DNA from 2 places in the Bacillus sp. KNSH39 genome. Region 1 is predicted to be linked to the other one. Evidence: riboswitches for the same ligand, from Rfam matches in the RefSeq annotation. Region 1 holds a riboswitch; the other holds the start of a gene.
What was found. Region 1 has a riboswitch for magnesium ahead of ACUL40_RS04405 (FtsW/RodA/SpoVE family cell cycle protein). Riboswitches for the same ligand answer to the same signal wherever they lie in the genome.

Region 2: another riboswitch for magnesium. It lies ahead of mgtA (magnesium-translocating P-type ATPase); the one in region 1 lies ahead of ACUL40_RS04405 (FtsW/RodA/SpoVE family cell cycle protein).

Annotation. Positions count from the first base shown of each region.
Region 1 is NZ_JBQXYO010000001.1:884,821-893,128, forward strand. It holds gene ACUL40_RS04375 (DUF4879 domain-containing protein) at 189-614, shown strand; gene hfq (RNA chaperone Hfq) at 873-1,061, shown strand; gene ACUL40_RS04385 (LysE family translocator) at 1,666-2,292, opposite strand; gene ACUL40_RS04390 (DUF1904 family protein) at 2,933-3,265, opposite strand; gene ACUL40_RS04395 (class I SAM-dependent methyltransferase) at 3,995-4,732, shown strand; gene ACUL40_RS04400 (serine hydrolase domain-containing protein) at 5,091-6,128, shown strand; gene ACUL40_RS04405 (FtsW/RodA/SpoVE family cell cycle protein) at 6,357-7,484, opposite strand; M-box (ykoK) riboswitch at 7,670-7,846, opposite strand.
Region 2 is NZ_JBQXYO010000001.1:2,549,154-2,557,461, forward strand. It holds gene proI (pyrroline-5-carboxylate reductase ProI) at 1-546, shown strand, start outside; gene sdaAA (L-serine ammonia-lyase, iron-sulfur-dependent, subunit alpha) at 593-1,471, opposite strand; gene sdaAB (L-serine ammonia-lyase, iron-sulfur-dependent subunit beta) at 1,490-2,149, opposite strand; gene ACUL40_RS12900 (hypothetical protein) at 2,315-2,527, opposite strand; gene rnz (ribonuclease Z) at 3,030-3,953, opposite strand; gene ACUL40_RS12910 (DUF3932 family protein) at 4,143-4,394, shown strand; gene ACUL40_RS12915 (hypothetical protein) at 4,429-4,968, opposite strand; M-box (ykoK) riboswitch at 5,137-5,304, shown strand; gene mgtA (magnesium-translocating P-type ATPase) at 5,636-8,308, shown strand, end outside.

The sequences.
Region 1 (8,308 bases):
GGTTGCTCGTGCAGCTCTTCGAATTATTGTTTTATGCTTTATTCAAGTTGTTGAAAGTAAATTTCTAATGTTGATGAATCAGAATATTCTTTCTGTTATTTCTACAGTTGGGATCTATTTACATATAAGGTTATAAGGATTATATTGGCAATGTAAGTGAAAACAATAGATGGAAGGGGATGTTTTTTATGTTTAAAAAAGCAGCACTAGGGATTTCATCGTTAGCAATCACAGCGTTCGTCGGATTAGGAATGGCAACAGAGGCTTCTGCTGGACCAGCAGCACCACTTACTTCATTAAACGTCGTACAAGTAGAATCTGAACTGGGCGGAGTAGAAACGATTAACCAGAACAGCTTTAGCACATCACGTAATCACGGAGGAAAATACTTATATATTACCACGAAAGAAATGGGATATGGCCAAAACCCATTTGCTAAAATGAATGGATCTAATGTAAAAAGTATTGAATCCACTATAATTGGTGGAAGACCGATCGTTGGCTGGTATTATAAATGGGATGCTTCTGGACACCAACAAGGAACATTTGAGTACCAAAAGACATCTATAAATGCACCATTTAATACAATGCGTACATCAATTTATATCCAATAGTTTTGAAAGCGTTCGTACATTTAAATAGTCAAAGAAAAGGCACTCCTAGGAGTGCCTTTTCTTTGACTTGAACCATGTTCATATATATATTCCCCATCCCATAAAAACACTTCCCATAAAATAGGATCCTAGACACCAATAGACTTTATTTGAAAAATAGTTTACATATAATAGAAGATGGATGGGAAATACAAATAGACAACAATGAGCAGCAGCAAGTATTAAAAGAAAAGTAGATACAATTAGGGGGCGTATTTCATGTATAACTTACAAGAAGATATGTATGAACAATTGAAAGAGAAAAAAGGGGAAGTTACTGTGTTTTTAAAGAATGGCGTTCCAGTACGTGGGCAGATCCTTGCAACAGATAAATCTGCCGTCCTAATGATGGTTCATGGTAAGCAACAACTAGCCTATAAGCAAGTAATTTCCACAATTCTTAAGTAATTCTTTTTCCTTTTTTCGAGAGAAGAGGAAAAAACACAAAAAATAGAAGATTGAGATCAATCTTCTTTAAAAAAGGAACAGATGACAGATTACTACTCCAACTCTTAATCAATTATAAATAAGTACATGTGAATATTCAATCCATTCCAAGTTTTCTCAACATCTTTGTCTTATTTTTAAATTATAATATAAGTAATTCTTTTTATTATTATATGTTTGTTCTTTCCTGTTACAGAATCCTTAAGCTATTAAGGATTCCTTTTCTTGTATCTAAAATCCAAAAATAAAAAGATAAGATTCGGAAATACGATCTTATCTTTAGCACAAGGAGTAAACAAAAGGATAACCATCATATTGTTAGTATAATTTGTTTTTTTGTTAATTTTGAATATTAGAGCTGTAATTAACAAGTATATTTATATTGAGAAATTTATTACAAAATTAGTTACAAATGATTCAAAACTCCAATGTAAACTTTTATTTTATTGAAGCTTATTCCACAAACATACCCGTTTGTTCATTTTTTACTGTTTGAAAGCCATACTCTTTATATTGATTCATTTATTGGAAAAACCGAAAGTTTTAAACTCTCTCTATTACATATTTATTTTTGGAAAAATAGCCTAACTCCAAATACTAATAATACTGTGCCAGTAATACCCTCTATTGTACGGTTCACCTTTTCTTTTCTTAAAAAAGTTCTTAATTGACGTATTAGAGAGATATAAAATAAATACCATATTGCTGTCAAAGTCGTAAATGTGAATCCCAACAAAAGAAATTGGAAGAAATGACTTTGATTACTCACAATAAATTGGGGTAGAAAACTAAGGAAAAATACAGCCGTTTTTGGGTTTAAGATTGCCGTGATAAATCCTTGTCTAAAACTTTTAACCGTTCCAATATCCTTAGAGTTTACTTCCACTGAACCTGACATATCTTCTTTTTTAGAAAAGGCACTTTTAATTGACTTTACAGCTAAATAAATTAAATAAAATGCCCCAGCATATTTTATTAATGTAAATAGCATAGCAAATTTCATTAAGATAGCAGAGAGTCCTAGTGTAGCCATTATTGTATGAATCATCATTCCAGATACCGTTCCTAAGACGGTCTTTATCCCACCATTTCTACCATGAGAGATAGTGTTTTTTGTAACTAAAGCAAAACCGGGACCAGGCATCATTATAATAAGGAGTGCTGTTAGGATAAATAGCAAATAATTTTCCATGTTCTGGTATTTCCCTTCTGATTTTTAGTTTCGCTTATAGTATAGCTTTTTTCCTTAAAACATTAAATATAAAAAGTGTGATCAGGATAGTATCATAAACTTTCAAGGTGTTGTAATTGATTTATAGAGGGCTTCACTTAAATAATGTTCTTCTGTAAATGAGCGTTTTAATGAAATGCCATTTATACAAATAATCAGATTTTTTATGGAATGATAACGCAATTAAATAAATTAAGAGCGTTTTTTAATTACTTTTTCTCGGAACAATCTTAATTTTCTTTTGTTTATTGAGGGTATTAGTATCAACTTGACCAAATATTATCCAAAAACTACATTGATAAAACAGACAGCAAAGCTATGCATACATTTTCTTTAGACAATTAGCTAAATATCATTTAAGCTGTAATTTTATGAAAATATAATAGCTGATTTCAAATATAATTGTAAATAAATGTAAGTATATGACCTGTTTTTACACGTATCTCGATTATACCCCATATTGATATAAAGGCGTTATCCTTTCCTATGATTTCTCAGAAAGAATACTGCCTTTTTCTTTTTAGGGGGTATTTTGTCTAGTTAGCTTGATAGCGATGTGGTTCTACCCCTTATAAATGTTACAAAAATCTTTCAAATAGCTCTAACTTGCACAATGCTTCCCGTTAATATAATACGCTGATTCTGTGAAAACCGTAAATACAACCTCTACTTCTGGAAGTCCCAAATCCATTATATATGTAGTAATGGCCTTGGCAAATCGATCACGAATTTCCTGTCCACGCTCGAACCATTTCACTTCAATAAGAGGAAACGCTTCTATTTCTTCTCCATTGAATATAAACGTAGAACTTGGTAGTTCCAACGTAAAATTATCCGTACCACACTCACAAATTTCTGCGAGCTCTTCTACTAATGGCTTACTTAAGTGTTTTAATTGTTCAGTAGTAATTCCACGAAACACAACATGCGGCATGTGAATCCCTCCGTTAGATAGCTTTATATTTGCTCACATCATAGCACAATTTATTTTGCTACACTAGAATCTATTGATACATTTCAATGACATTCTTAAGAATGATCATATGTTATTGAAGCAATACAAGTATTGTAACTATTTAAAACATATGAGTGCTCGGTAATTGGGTAAATAAAAAATGCCTTATCATTCTCCCTGTAAGGAGGCATGAGGGGGCCTCTATTAGAAAAGGGATGGTGCGCTTATATATTTTAAAAAGAAAAGACACCCTAAAGTGCCTTCCTCCGACTTGATAACCACTTTAATTTTAATAACATTGGATTCCCATCCGAATATTATTTTACCACGTTAAGTAATGTTAGTCATTGAGAAAGTCAAATACGTAGTGTTCATATATAGTGACCCCTAGGATCAAACAAGATTTAATACAGTTTTTTTGTTGATCCAAAAACAAACGATAAACCTAAAACCGCGCTAGAATAGAAATGTATGAAAAAATGCATAGGTCCATAGAACGAAAAAAGGAGGTTTCCTTGAGAGAGTAGGGTTCCTCTTTTTCCTTGCTACTTATAATGAGACGTTATATCAACCTAACATGTATAGGATATACACTGTTCCTTATTCAACTAAATGGCAGGTTAGTTGAATTGTATTTTGGTCAATATGGGAATTTTCGGATGCCCTCTAGAATATAAAAAATATAGATTGTATTATAGGGGGTATATAATGAAACAAAACATTTATGATAATCCGTTTTTCTTTAAAAAGTATAAGTCATTACGTGAAGCTGGATTTACCTTTAATGATTTTGTTGAACAGCCAGCAATTAAATCTATAATTGCTAATCTTACAGATAAGTCTGTATTAGATTTGGGATGTGGAACTGGTCACTTTTCTATGTACTGTGTAGAAAATGGTGCCTCGAAAGTTATGGGAGTGGACATCTCAAGAAATATGATTGAACAAGCTGAAATGTATAACAAAAATGAAAAAATAGATTATATGTGTGTACCAATAGAAGAACTTAATTTGCCAAATCAAAAATTCGACTTAATAACAAGTTCTTTAGTTATACATTACATAGAAGATTACTCACATCTAATTAAGAAAATAAGTGGTCTGTTAAAAAATGATGGTGAATTTATCTTTTCAACAGAACATCCAATAGTAACAGCTCGAAAGGAAATGAATAATTGGTTTAAGGATAATAATGGAAATAGATTACATTGGGCATTAGATAATTACCAAGAAGAAGGAAAAAGGGAGGAACATTGGTGGATAGATGGTGTTGTTAAATATCATAGAACAATTTCAACATTAATTAATACTCTAATAGACAACGATCTTGTAATAGAGAAAATTATTGAGCCAGAGTCAACTCCAACAGGATTAGAAAAAATGCCAGAATTAATAAATGAAAAACGGAGACCATCTTCTATTATCATTAAATCAAGAAAATATTAAGGTTGAACCCCCGTTGATTAACTACTGGCTTTATTTTTAAAAAAAGAGTAAAAATTTTTTCTAATTTTAAAAATAAGATTGTGAAGAAATACACTTAAACTAACGGGTGCTTTAAGTGAGCAAGAAATTAAAAACTTTTAACTTCAGCTTTCGAAAATTATGTAAATAAGTTGTCCATATGGACAGCTTATTGTGTTTTTAGCTTAGCGTGGGTTTTTTTCGAAATGCTGGCGGTACCCCATCGTCATCAAGCTAAAATTTTATAGTACCCTCAGAACAAGATTTTTTTCTAATTTGTAACTGAAAAAGATAACAGGATAATATACTAATCATTTAATGGGAAGGGGATGTGATTGAGGTGAATAATGCATATAATGAAAAGACGCATACATCGATTAAACAATTATTAAAAAAGTTTTCACCAAAAGCTCCTGGCTTTGCATATATTGCTAGTTTTGATAGCGGAGTAACTTATAAAGGTGCGGTTGCCTTAGCTACTATAGAGGGAAATATACCTATAACTACTAAAAATATTTTTAATATTGCCTCGGTTTCTAAACAATTTACTGCGTTTTCTATATTACTCTTAGAACAAGAGGGAAAATTGAGTTTAGATGATTCAATTGTAAGGTTCGTTCCTTCTATAGGAGCATATGCTGAACCTGTAACATTGAGACACCTAATTCATCACACTGGTGGACTAGTTGATTATATGGAATTGGCTGTATCAGCAAATATTAAATTTACAGATACATTAACTGTGGAAGAATCGTTAGAGCACCTTAAAAATCATCAAATTGCAAGGTTCCCAGCTGGCACAAAATTTGAGTATAGCAATACAGGATATTTTTTATTATCACAAGTGGTAGAGAAGGTAAGTGGCAAGTCTCTACGTCAATTTACAAAGGAGCGTATTTTTGATCCTTTACATATGAGAGACACAACAATTGTAGATTGCTACCCAACAACTATACCAATTATTAGTGGGTATTCGAAGAATGAGCAAGGAAAATATAAAATCTATGAAAGCCCTTGGGAACATACAGGTGATGGGGCAGTTCATACAAATGTTGAAGATCTTGTAAGATGGGGAGAAAATTTAACTACAGGCACTGTTGGTGGAAAAGAACTTGTTAAAAGAATGAGCGAAATAGGTCCGAAAATTTCTCCAACTGGGGAGACGATTATTGACAATGAAGATTATGCTTTTGGGCTAAGGCTTGCAGAAGGTTTTAACTGTCGATACTTGGAACATTCAGGTAGCTGGGCAGGTTATCGTTCACACTTCATGCGGTTTCCAAAAGAATATTTGACTGTTGTAGTACTAAGTAACTATGATGGATTTGACTCTAAAAAATGTGCTAATGAAATAGCAGAAATTGTTTTAGAAAAGTAAAAAATAGGGCGTAGAAGACAGTATCTAGATTTGGTTAACCTCACGTTGTTTTAGGTGTAATTGATTTTGAGAACGGAAGGCAAGCATATATTTATGCCTGCCTTTTTTCGTATTAAAACGAAGATAAATATTAATATTTATACAGTTAAAAAAATAATTAGAAATTTTTTGAATATAGATTAATTAATGAGGTCGAATTTTAAAATTTTTAAATTAATATATAAAAAATTATATATTATGATTATCAAACTCAATTTTATTAAAAATTGAAATGTTAATTAATATTCCTATTGCTATTAAATTGACCATTAAAGAACTTCCACCAAAACTTACAAATGGAAATGGGGTACCTGTAAGAGGAAATAGTCCTGTAATACCACCTAAATTTACAACAGATTGCATACCGATCATACATCCTATACCAATTGCTATAAAACTGCCAAATGGATCTACACATAATTGTGCAATTTTTAAGGAGCGAAGTACTATAGTCAAAACTCCAGCCAATATAATAAATACACCAATAAATCCTAGTTCTTCAGAAACTATTGCCATTATAAAATCTGTATGTGGTTCCGGAAGATAACCTGTTTTTTGTATGCTATTTCCAAATCCACGACCAGTGATTCCTCCGGAGCCAATGGCAATAAAAGAATTTATAAGCTGGTATCCATTTCCTTGCGCATCAAGAAATGGATTGAAAATCGTAGTAATACGTTTCTTTTGAACTTCTGACAAACTATTTTGAATCAAGAAATATAAAATAGGTAACCACAAAATAGAACTGATGATAATTCTTTTGATTAGTAGATTTATATTTATTCCTGAGCAAAGAAATATGCTAAAACCTATACCTAATATTAAAAGTGCAGATCCTAAATTTGGTTGTTTAAAGATAAGAAAAAAAATTGTAGCTAAAAAGAATAAAAGTTTTCCGATACCTCTCCAGTTATTTTTAGCTTGTTTTTGTCTTAATGCAAAAAAGCGGGCTGTTACAAGTATTGTTCCTAATTTAAGAAATTCAGCTGGCTGTATTCCAAAGATCCATGATTGGGCATTATTTACCACTTTTCCTTTCCATAAAACCATAATCAATAAAAAAATCCCTCCAACCATAATACAGATTGAGACTATTCGTTTTTTCCATATTTCATATGGGAGTAAAGCACAAACTATTAACCCAATTGTTCCTAAAAGTAGCTTTGTTAATTGAGAATCAACAAAATGTCTACTGTTATAACCGTAATGTTGAACAGCAACAATGGAGCTTGCACTATACATCATGATAATACCTAAAGTACATGTTATGAATAGAGGAAGGAGCAATAGATAATCGAGTTTTAATATTTTTTTCATTTTAATATCCTCCTGATTTAAAACAATACATAATATTACATTTGCTAATGAATAGAATATTGTTCTCGTCAATTACTAAATATGACTTTTGTTTAGAAAGATTCTATCACTTACTCCCTGTTTTTTACGCAAAAATCCCCCTAGTATGTAACTAGAGGGATTCAAAATGGCATGACTAAATAAGGCTTTTCTCCCCCTAGTAGAGCTTTGGCACTATACAACGTAAAGTAATGAAAATTCATTACTTAGCTATCTTAAGAAGAGCCTTAATCCGACAATTCCTGTTCTACCCATTGGCGTCTTTCGACATTTTTGGGCAATAGCCTGTGTTTGCATAGGAGCCTCACCTAACAGGTTAAGCAACATAAATTTTATGTATTTGTTTCGTGTAGCAAGCATAAATATATTTTTTTTGCTTGTCAAGCAACCGTATTTCTAATTTTATCTGTTTTATTGCTTTATAGTCCTTTGAGAAATGATATGAGAAAATGTATGTAATCATTCTGTATAAGTACATATTTTTGACTTTAGTGTATAGTTTGATTGAGTAGTTTAACCATATAAATTTGATAAACCGTAAAGAAGATTTTAATCATAAAAGAAGATTTGTTAAGAATATTCTTTTAATATACAGAATGACTAATTATTCATCCTCTGTTATAAAGTTGGAATTTGATTGAAAACAATAAGTTTCATATGTTTCATAACGTTTCTTCGAATTAAATCTATTTAAATTCTATGTTTTTTAAGGAGAATTTTAAATTTATAATAAAATATAATTTCATTTTCTATAAAAGATTTTTTATGAATGGATTTGAAAGTCA
Region 2 (8,308 bases), 1.7 Mb from region 1:
CTAGCAGGTGTTTCTACTGACTCAATTAGAAAACTACTTCAAAAAGACGTTCCAATTATTCGTGCAATGCCAAATACATCCGCAGCCATTTTAAAATCAGCTACCGCTATCTCCCCTTCAAAACATGCAACAGCGGAGCATATTCGCACTGCAACATCTTTATTTGAAACAATTGGTCTCGTCTCTGTTGTAGAGGAAGAAGATATGCATGCTGTCACTGCATTATCCGGAAGTGGACCTGCTTATATTTATTACGTAGTGGAAGCTATGGAAGAAGCTGCAAAAAAAATTGGTTTAAAAGAAGATGTTGCAAAATCACTTATTCTTCAAACGATGATTGGTGCTGCTGAAATGCTAAAAGCAAGTGACAAACACCCTTCTATTTTGAGAAAGGAAATTACTTCTCCTGGTGGAACTACCGAAGCAGGTATTGAAGTATTACAAGAACATAAATTTCAACAAGCACTTATTTCTTGTATTACACAGGCAACGAAACGATCACATAATCTTGGAAAAACATTAGAACAACTAACAAAAGAAAAATAGAAAAAGGAGCTCAAGTTTATTTGAGCTCCTTTTTCTATAATTACACTTAGTTATTGTTCTTCCCAAAAATCTCTTCTTGCAGGCGACGACCAGTCGGCGTTGCTGCAAGTCCACCTTCTGCTGTTTCACGAAGTGCTACTGGCATCGTTTGTCCGATTCTAAACATTGCCTCAATTACTTCATCACATGGAATTGTACTCGTTACACCAGCTAATGCTAAATCTGCTGAAATCATCGCATTCGCAGCTCCTGCTGCATTACGTTTTACACAAGGTACTTCTACAAGTCCTGCAACAGGATCACACACTAAACCAAGCATGTTCTTTAATGAAATTGCCATCGCTGTAGCTGCTTGATCTTGTGTTCCACCAGCCATCTCAACTGCGGCTGCAGCCGCCATTCCACTTGCTGAACCAACTTCAGCTTGGCATCCTCCCGCTGCACCAGAAATACAAGCGTTATTCGCAACAACCATACCGAAAGCTCCTGCTGTAAATAAGAATTCAATCATTTCTTCACGTGTAGGCTGCAATTTTTCTCTTAGTGCAAATAGTACACCTGGCACTGTTCCAGCAGACCCTGCTGTTGGTGTTGCACAAATAATTCCCATCGCCGCGTTTACTTCATTTGTTGCAACAGCTTTGCTTACTGCGTCCAAAATCGTATCTCCTGATAAGCCTTTTCCACTCTTCATATACGCTTGAACTTTTACAGCATCTCCACCAGTTAAACCAGTTGGTGATTTCACGCCGCGAATACCACGTTCTACTGCTTGCTCCATCACTACTAAGTTCTTTTCCATACCAGCAATTACTTCTTCACGTGAAATACTTCTTGTTTCCATTTCACATTGAATCATAATTTCTGCGATTTTTACATTTTGTTCTTTAGCTTGCGCCACTAGTTCCGCTGCGTTCCGAAACATGGTGTGTCCCCCCTGCAATTATTCCATAATAGTTACTTGACAAATATTTTGTTGCGCTTTTATTTCTTCAATTACTTCATCTGCTAATAATTCATCTGTTTCAATGACCATAAGCGCTCTTCTTCCTTTTTCTTTACGAGAAACACTCATTGTACTAATGTTAATCTCATGTTTCGCAAGGATTGAAGCTACCGCTGCAATAGCACCGAAGCGATCGTTATTTACAATAAGTAGTGCTGGGCTCGTGCCTGATAATTGAAGATCGAATCCGTTTAATTCTACAACTTCAATTTTACCGCCACCAATTGAGCAAGCAACAACTTCAATTTCATCTTCACCTTTATACAAACGAATTCTCGCTGTATTTGGATGAGGTGCATTGGCATCTTCTTCAATGAATTCCACTTCAATTTCGCGCTCTTTTGCTATTTCTAGCGCCTCTGGAATACGTAAGTCATCTGTTTCAAATCCTAATATTCCACCGATTAGTGCTACATCCGTACCATGCCCTCGATACGTCTTTGCAAATGATCCATATAACGAAATGCTTACTCTTTCTGGTTCATGACGAAACAGCTGGCGAGCAACTTGCCCCATTCTTGCCGCGCCTGCTGTATGTGAACTTGATGGTCCAATCATAACTGGACCGATAATATCAAATACTGAGCGATACTTCATCATAACTCCCCCTAAACCTCTATGAAAAAATTTATTCTACTATTCTATTAAGTTGCTACATCTGTCGCTTTTCCAGTTGTACCACGAATTTGTTCTGCTGTACGAATTGGATAGTTTTTGAATAAAAGTAATCCAATATAACCTGAAATAATACCAGTTATCATACTACATAAGAATCTTAGCATTATTTTCATTTAAAAATGATACAAGATGATCCAGAATAAAGTCTGGTAGCAATCCAAAGTTTAACACAGAAGCCATTGCAAGCATAGCATAAACAAGTGATATAACCATTGCTAATGCAACTAAATTTGCACCCGCTATTCCGCCTAGACTACCTGCTGATGTTCTGAACTCTTTTAAAGAGTGGTGTACCAATTAAATCTCCACCACCTTATTAATAAAAAGCTTCTACTAAGGAACTCGCAATAGCTACACTTGCTAATCATATCGTTTAGCTAAAAAGTGAAAAAGACTTATGACAAATAATAGTAATATCTTTCCTATTATAATTCTCGTGTTACTCTCTCATGATTTAGTCAACTTCACTTGTTACGATAATGACTAAAATACATGCGACTTATCATAAATTATAATCTGCCCTCATTATAGCTTGTTTTTTATAAAACGCTTACTTTTGTTGAATTTTAAAAGTTCTGAATAACAGTCCATTTCTGCTATTTGTATCACTTGTATGTCATCTGACTTATATAACAGTTTTTCTAAATAATCATTATTTCGTATTTTTATCGTATATATTCAAACCATTCTAATTTTCTGTACCATCCAAGTATAAGTATAAAATAATAACAGTTTTATTTTTAAATTTTTTTAGACATAAAAAAATGGTAACCCGCCGTTACCATTTTTTACAAAATTATTATTTTTCTACTGGGAATGATTTCAAATCTGTCGCTATTTCTGTATTAGAAAACAACTCTCTAGCCTCTTTCAATAATTCCTTATATGTATCTCCTTGATAACGAGAACTAATGTGAGTTAATATTAGTCGCTTCGCATTTGCCTGAAGTGCAATGCTCGCAGCTTGCTTAGATGTAGAATGAAAATAATCATACGCTTGTTGCTCATCTTCTGCTGCGAAAGTCGCTTCATGGACAAGTACATCTGCATCTTGCGCAAGCTCCCTACTCGCTTCGCAATATCGCGTATCACCTAAGATAGTAATAATTCTTCCTTTTTGAGGTGGGCCGATAAACTCATTTCCATTTAATATCGTGCCATCCTCTAATTCAACTACTTCACCATCTTTTAAACGTTTAAAGATTGGACCTGGTTTCACACCCATCTCAAGCAACTTATCAACTAAAAGAGCACCTTGTATATCTTTCTCTACAATACGATATCCAAAGCATTCTATACCGTGTGACAATCTTTTCGTTTCTACATAAAATTCATTATCTTCAAATACGGTACCTTCTTCTGTTATCTCCACAACTTCAAGTGGATATTTCACATGTGTCGTACTTACCGATAATGCCACTTCAATAAATTGTTTAATTCCTTTCGGTCCATACACCGTTAAAGGCGTAGTTCCTCCTTGAAATGAACGGCTACCTAATAAACCAGGCAATCCAAAAATATGATCGCCATGTAAATGCGTAATAAATATTTTTTCAATGCGGCGCGGACGTACAGATGTATGTAATATTTGATGTTGCGTGGCCTCGCCACAATCAAATAACCAAGTTTGTCCTCGTTCTTCTAACAATTGTAAAGCAATTGCTGAAACGTTCCTTCCTTTTGAAGGAACACCTGCACCAGTTCCTAAAAATACAAATTCCACTTTCTTTCCTCCAGCTCTAAATATACTCTATCTCTCATCTTACGGAATGTTATTTCAAATGGCAAATTGAATTTACATAACCAATCATCTAGACAACTATATAACACGAACATTATACTTAAAAAATTTAGCAATCGTTCGTGTTTTGTGTTAAAATGATTATACTACATTTTAAGGGAGCGTTTTATTATGAAAGAAGTATTTCGTTTACAAACTGATTTTTCATCTTCATTTGATCGCTGGGTAAGTTCTTTCGTGTCTGATCACCCAGCACAATTAGAATGGACAACTTTAAAGGAATTAATCCATGAATATACAACATCACATACAAATGATACGTTACCAGCATATATTTCTTCAGCTTTAACATATTACGCCCAACGCGTTTCAACTACAAACAGTTCAGAGATTGTTATTTTTGAAAACCCTACAATCTCGTAATCTATAATAAAAAAGCACTGGTTACAGTGCTTTTTTATTTATACTTATTTAGCAAATGATTATATTCCGTCCAAAAGTCGGTATACATACTTCGCTCAAACTCATTTGAAATTATCTTTTCACTTGATTTATTAAATAATTCTTTTGCTTGTAGTGCAAAAGAAACAATTTGTTTTCTATATTCATTTTCATTTACTTCTATATGAAGCCCTTCATAGTATATAGCCTTTTGATCAGTAGAAATAACTTTGACAAAATCCTTTAAAACCACATTTTCACCTATATGGTTTATAGTCCAATGAATTGAAATTGGGCATCCTAACATGAGCATAGTGCCACATCCGTGCAAAATAAGCCCCTCTTCATTTTCAATATCACAAATATATTCTTTATCTAAAGTTCGTAACAGAGCTAAAGCTGATTCACTTATTCCCCATTCCTCATCCATACCTGTTTGTGTAATAATCGTTCCATCCACATTTAAATAAATTTCCCCGTGAGAACATAAATCTTCCTGCTCATTAAACAACCACTTTTGATTCTCAATATTTATAATAAAATTTTGTGGTCCCATTACAAATTCCCCTTTTATAAAAATATTTATTTTTCATATTATTTATAATCAATATCATACATTTCATCCCACATATCTATTATAAATCCGTTTAATATTTTAAAAACACAGATAAAAAAGATATTGACACTACAATTTTACAGTGCTAACATTCAACATGTAATTGAATATGGTCTCTGTTAGGTGAGGCTCCTGTATAGAGAAACGCTGCTGCCCAAAAATGTCGAGAGACGCCAATGGGTCAACAGGAAAGGTCGGAATGAAGGCCTTTTTTAATGTAGCTGGTTTCAGTACCTATGCTATACAGTGCTAAAACTCAACGAGGGAGAGGTGCATGTATTTTGTCATACACAAAAACTGTTTTTATTTATGTCTACTAACAGTCTTTGTTGTGGACTCTTTTAACTGCGAATTCAGACCTTTACTCGTTTTGAGTAAAGGTCTTTTTACGTCTATATGCACCTTACTATGAAACAAACATAGCATATTCAGAAACTACTAAATTGTACGGAGGTGAGGAACAGTTGGCAATTGATGATTCGGCCCAGATACCCATACGTTTTACATTCATATTTCATCATGTAGGTAGGAAAGAAACTGTTCCTCACCATTTCAAATAGTTAGGTAACAGATTGTTTCCTCCTTCATGACAGAGGAGGAACTACCGATGTTTAATTTACAAAGACAAGAAACAAAGCATGCTTATGAGCAAGATAGCATGAAAACAAATAACGAATTATTAGTGGAGGTTGCAACACAAGATGTAAGCTCTGCGTTAAAACTTTTAGAAACAACACAAGATGGATTATCTAAACAAGAAGCGTCTCGTAGACTTTCTTTATATGGTCCGAACGAAATAGCTCATAATAAAATGGCACCGTGGTACATTCAATTTCTGTCGGCATTTAAAAATCCATTTATTTTCGTTTTATTAGCTCTTGGAGCACTCTCCTTTTTCACGGATGATATGCAAGGAACAATTGTCGTATCTGCAATGGTACTACTTAGTGCAACAATTCGGTTTTCCCAAGAATTTCGTTCTCAAAAAGCTGCCGATAATTTAAAAGCTATGGTTCGAACAACTGCAAGCGTATTTAGAATAAATGGATTTGTACATGAAACAAAAAATGTAACGAATTTAAATCGAAATTACACAACAGAAATTCCAATTGAGGAACTTGTACCTGGCGATATCATTTCCCTTTCAGCCGGTGATATCATTCCAGCTGATGTGCGTATTGTATCCGCTAAAGATTTATTTGTTAATCAATCTTCTTTAACAGGGGAAGCACTTCCTGTAGAAAAATACGAACACTGCTACCATACAGAAAATAAGCATATCTTACCGACAAACATGAAAAAAAATTACAATCCACTCGATATGGAAAACCTTTGTTTCATGGGAACAAATATTGTAAGTGGTAGCGCAAAAGCTGTTGTCATCTCAACAAGTACCGATACGTATTTCGGCTCTTTAGCCAATAAGGTAATTGGAAAGCGTGTAGAAACAAACTTTGATAAAGGTGTAAACAAAGTAAGCTGGCTCTTAATTACATTCATGCTTATTATGGCACCTATTGTCCTTCTCATTAATGGATTCACAAAAGGTGATTGGCAAGAAGCTTTCTTCTTCGCTATTGCCGTCGCTGTTGGCCTTACACCTGAAATGTTACCAATGATTGTAACTGCTAATTTAGCTAAAGGTGCCGTTAAAATGTCTAAACAAAAAGTAATTGTAAAACAGCTAAATTCTATTCAAAACTTAGGTGCTATGAACATTCTTTGTACAGATAAAACCGGAACTTTAACAGAAGATAACGTTGTCCTTGTTCGTCACTTAGATCCCAAGGGAAATGAATGCAATCGCGTCTTGCAATTTGCCTATTTAAATAGTTTCTATCAAACTGGATTGAAAAATTTAATAGATAAAGCTGTTATTAAGCATACAGAGGAAAACAATACATTTAATCCATCAGCTTTTCAAAAGCTAGATGAAATTCCATTCGATTTCGCCCGCCGGCGTATGTCAGTCATCGTAAAGGATATTTCAGGTGAACATACAATGGTTTGTAAAGGTGCCGTAGAAGAAATTTTATCAATTTGTAACTACACTGAAGTGGATGAAAAAATCGTTCCACTCACCCAGAAAATACGTTCAAATGTCAAAAAAATAAGTGAGACACTAAATAGTGAAGGTATGCGGGTTATTGCTGTGGCTTATAAAAAAGATAGAAGAATAAATGATACAGAGTACGCAGTAAAAGACGAAACTGATATGATTCTCGCTGGATATATCGGCTTTTTAGATCCACCGAAACCATCTGCAGCAGCTGCAATTCAAGCATTACAAAAACATGGTGTACAAGTGAAAATTTTAACTGGCGATAACGAAATTGTTACAAGAAAGGTTTGTAAAGAAGTTGGATTAGATATCTGCGAACCAATCCTCGGTTACGAGATTGATTCTTTACCAGATAAAGCATTAGCAAGACTTGCCGAAGAAACGACTGTATTTGCGAAGCTTAATCCCATGCAAAAATCTCGTATTATACACGCATTACAAGGAAATGGACACACTGTAGGTTACATGGGAGACGGCATTAACGATGCTGTAGCATTACGTGAAGCTGATGTCGGAATATCTGTTGATACTGCTACTGATATTGCGAAAGAAGCTTCCGATATTATTCTACTCGAAAAAAGTTTAACTATATTAGAAGCAGGGATTTTAGAAGGACGTACTACATTCGGAAATATTTTAAAATATATTAAGATGACAGCTAGCTCTAACTTCGGTAATGTGTTTAGCGTGTTAGTAGCAAGTGCTTTCATTCCTTTTTTACCGATGCTTGCCATTCATCTTTTAATTCAAAACTTACTTTATGATATTTCACAACTTTCTATTCCATGGGACAAAATGGATAAAGAGTTTCTAGAAAAACCACGAAAATGGGATACTGCAAACTTACGAAACTTCATTATTTGTATCGGCCCAATTAGTTCTATATTTGATATTATCACATACGTAGTCATGTGGAATGTATTTGGTGCAAATACACCGAGCGAGCAATCATTATTCCAGTCCGGTTGGTTTGTCGTTGGGTTGTTAACACAAACTTTAATTGTTCACATGATAAGAACACAAAAGATTCCATTTATTCAAAGCACTGCATCAACACCAGTCGTTTTATTAACCGCTCTTATTATGGCAATCGGGATTTATATTCCATTCTCACCACTTGGTGCAGCCGTTGGTTTACAAGCATTGCCACTTAACTATTTCCCTTGGTTAGTAGGAATACTATTAGGCTACGCTTTTTTAACACAATTCCTGAAAAAG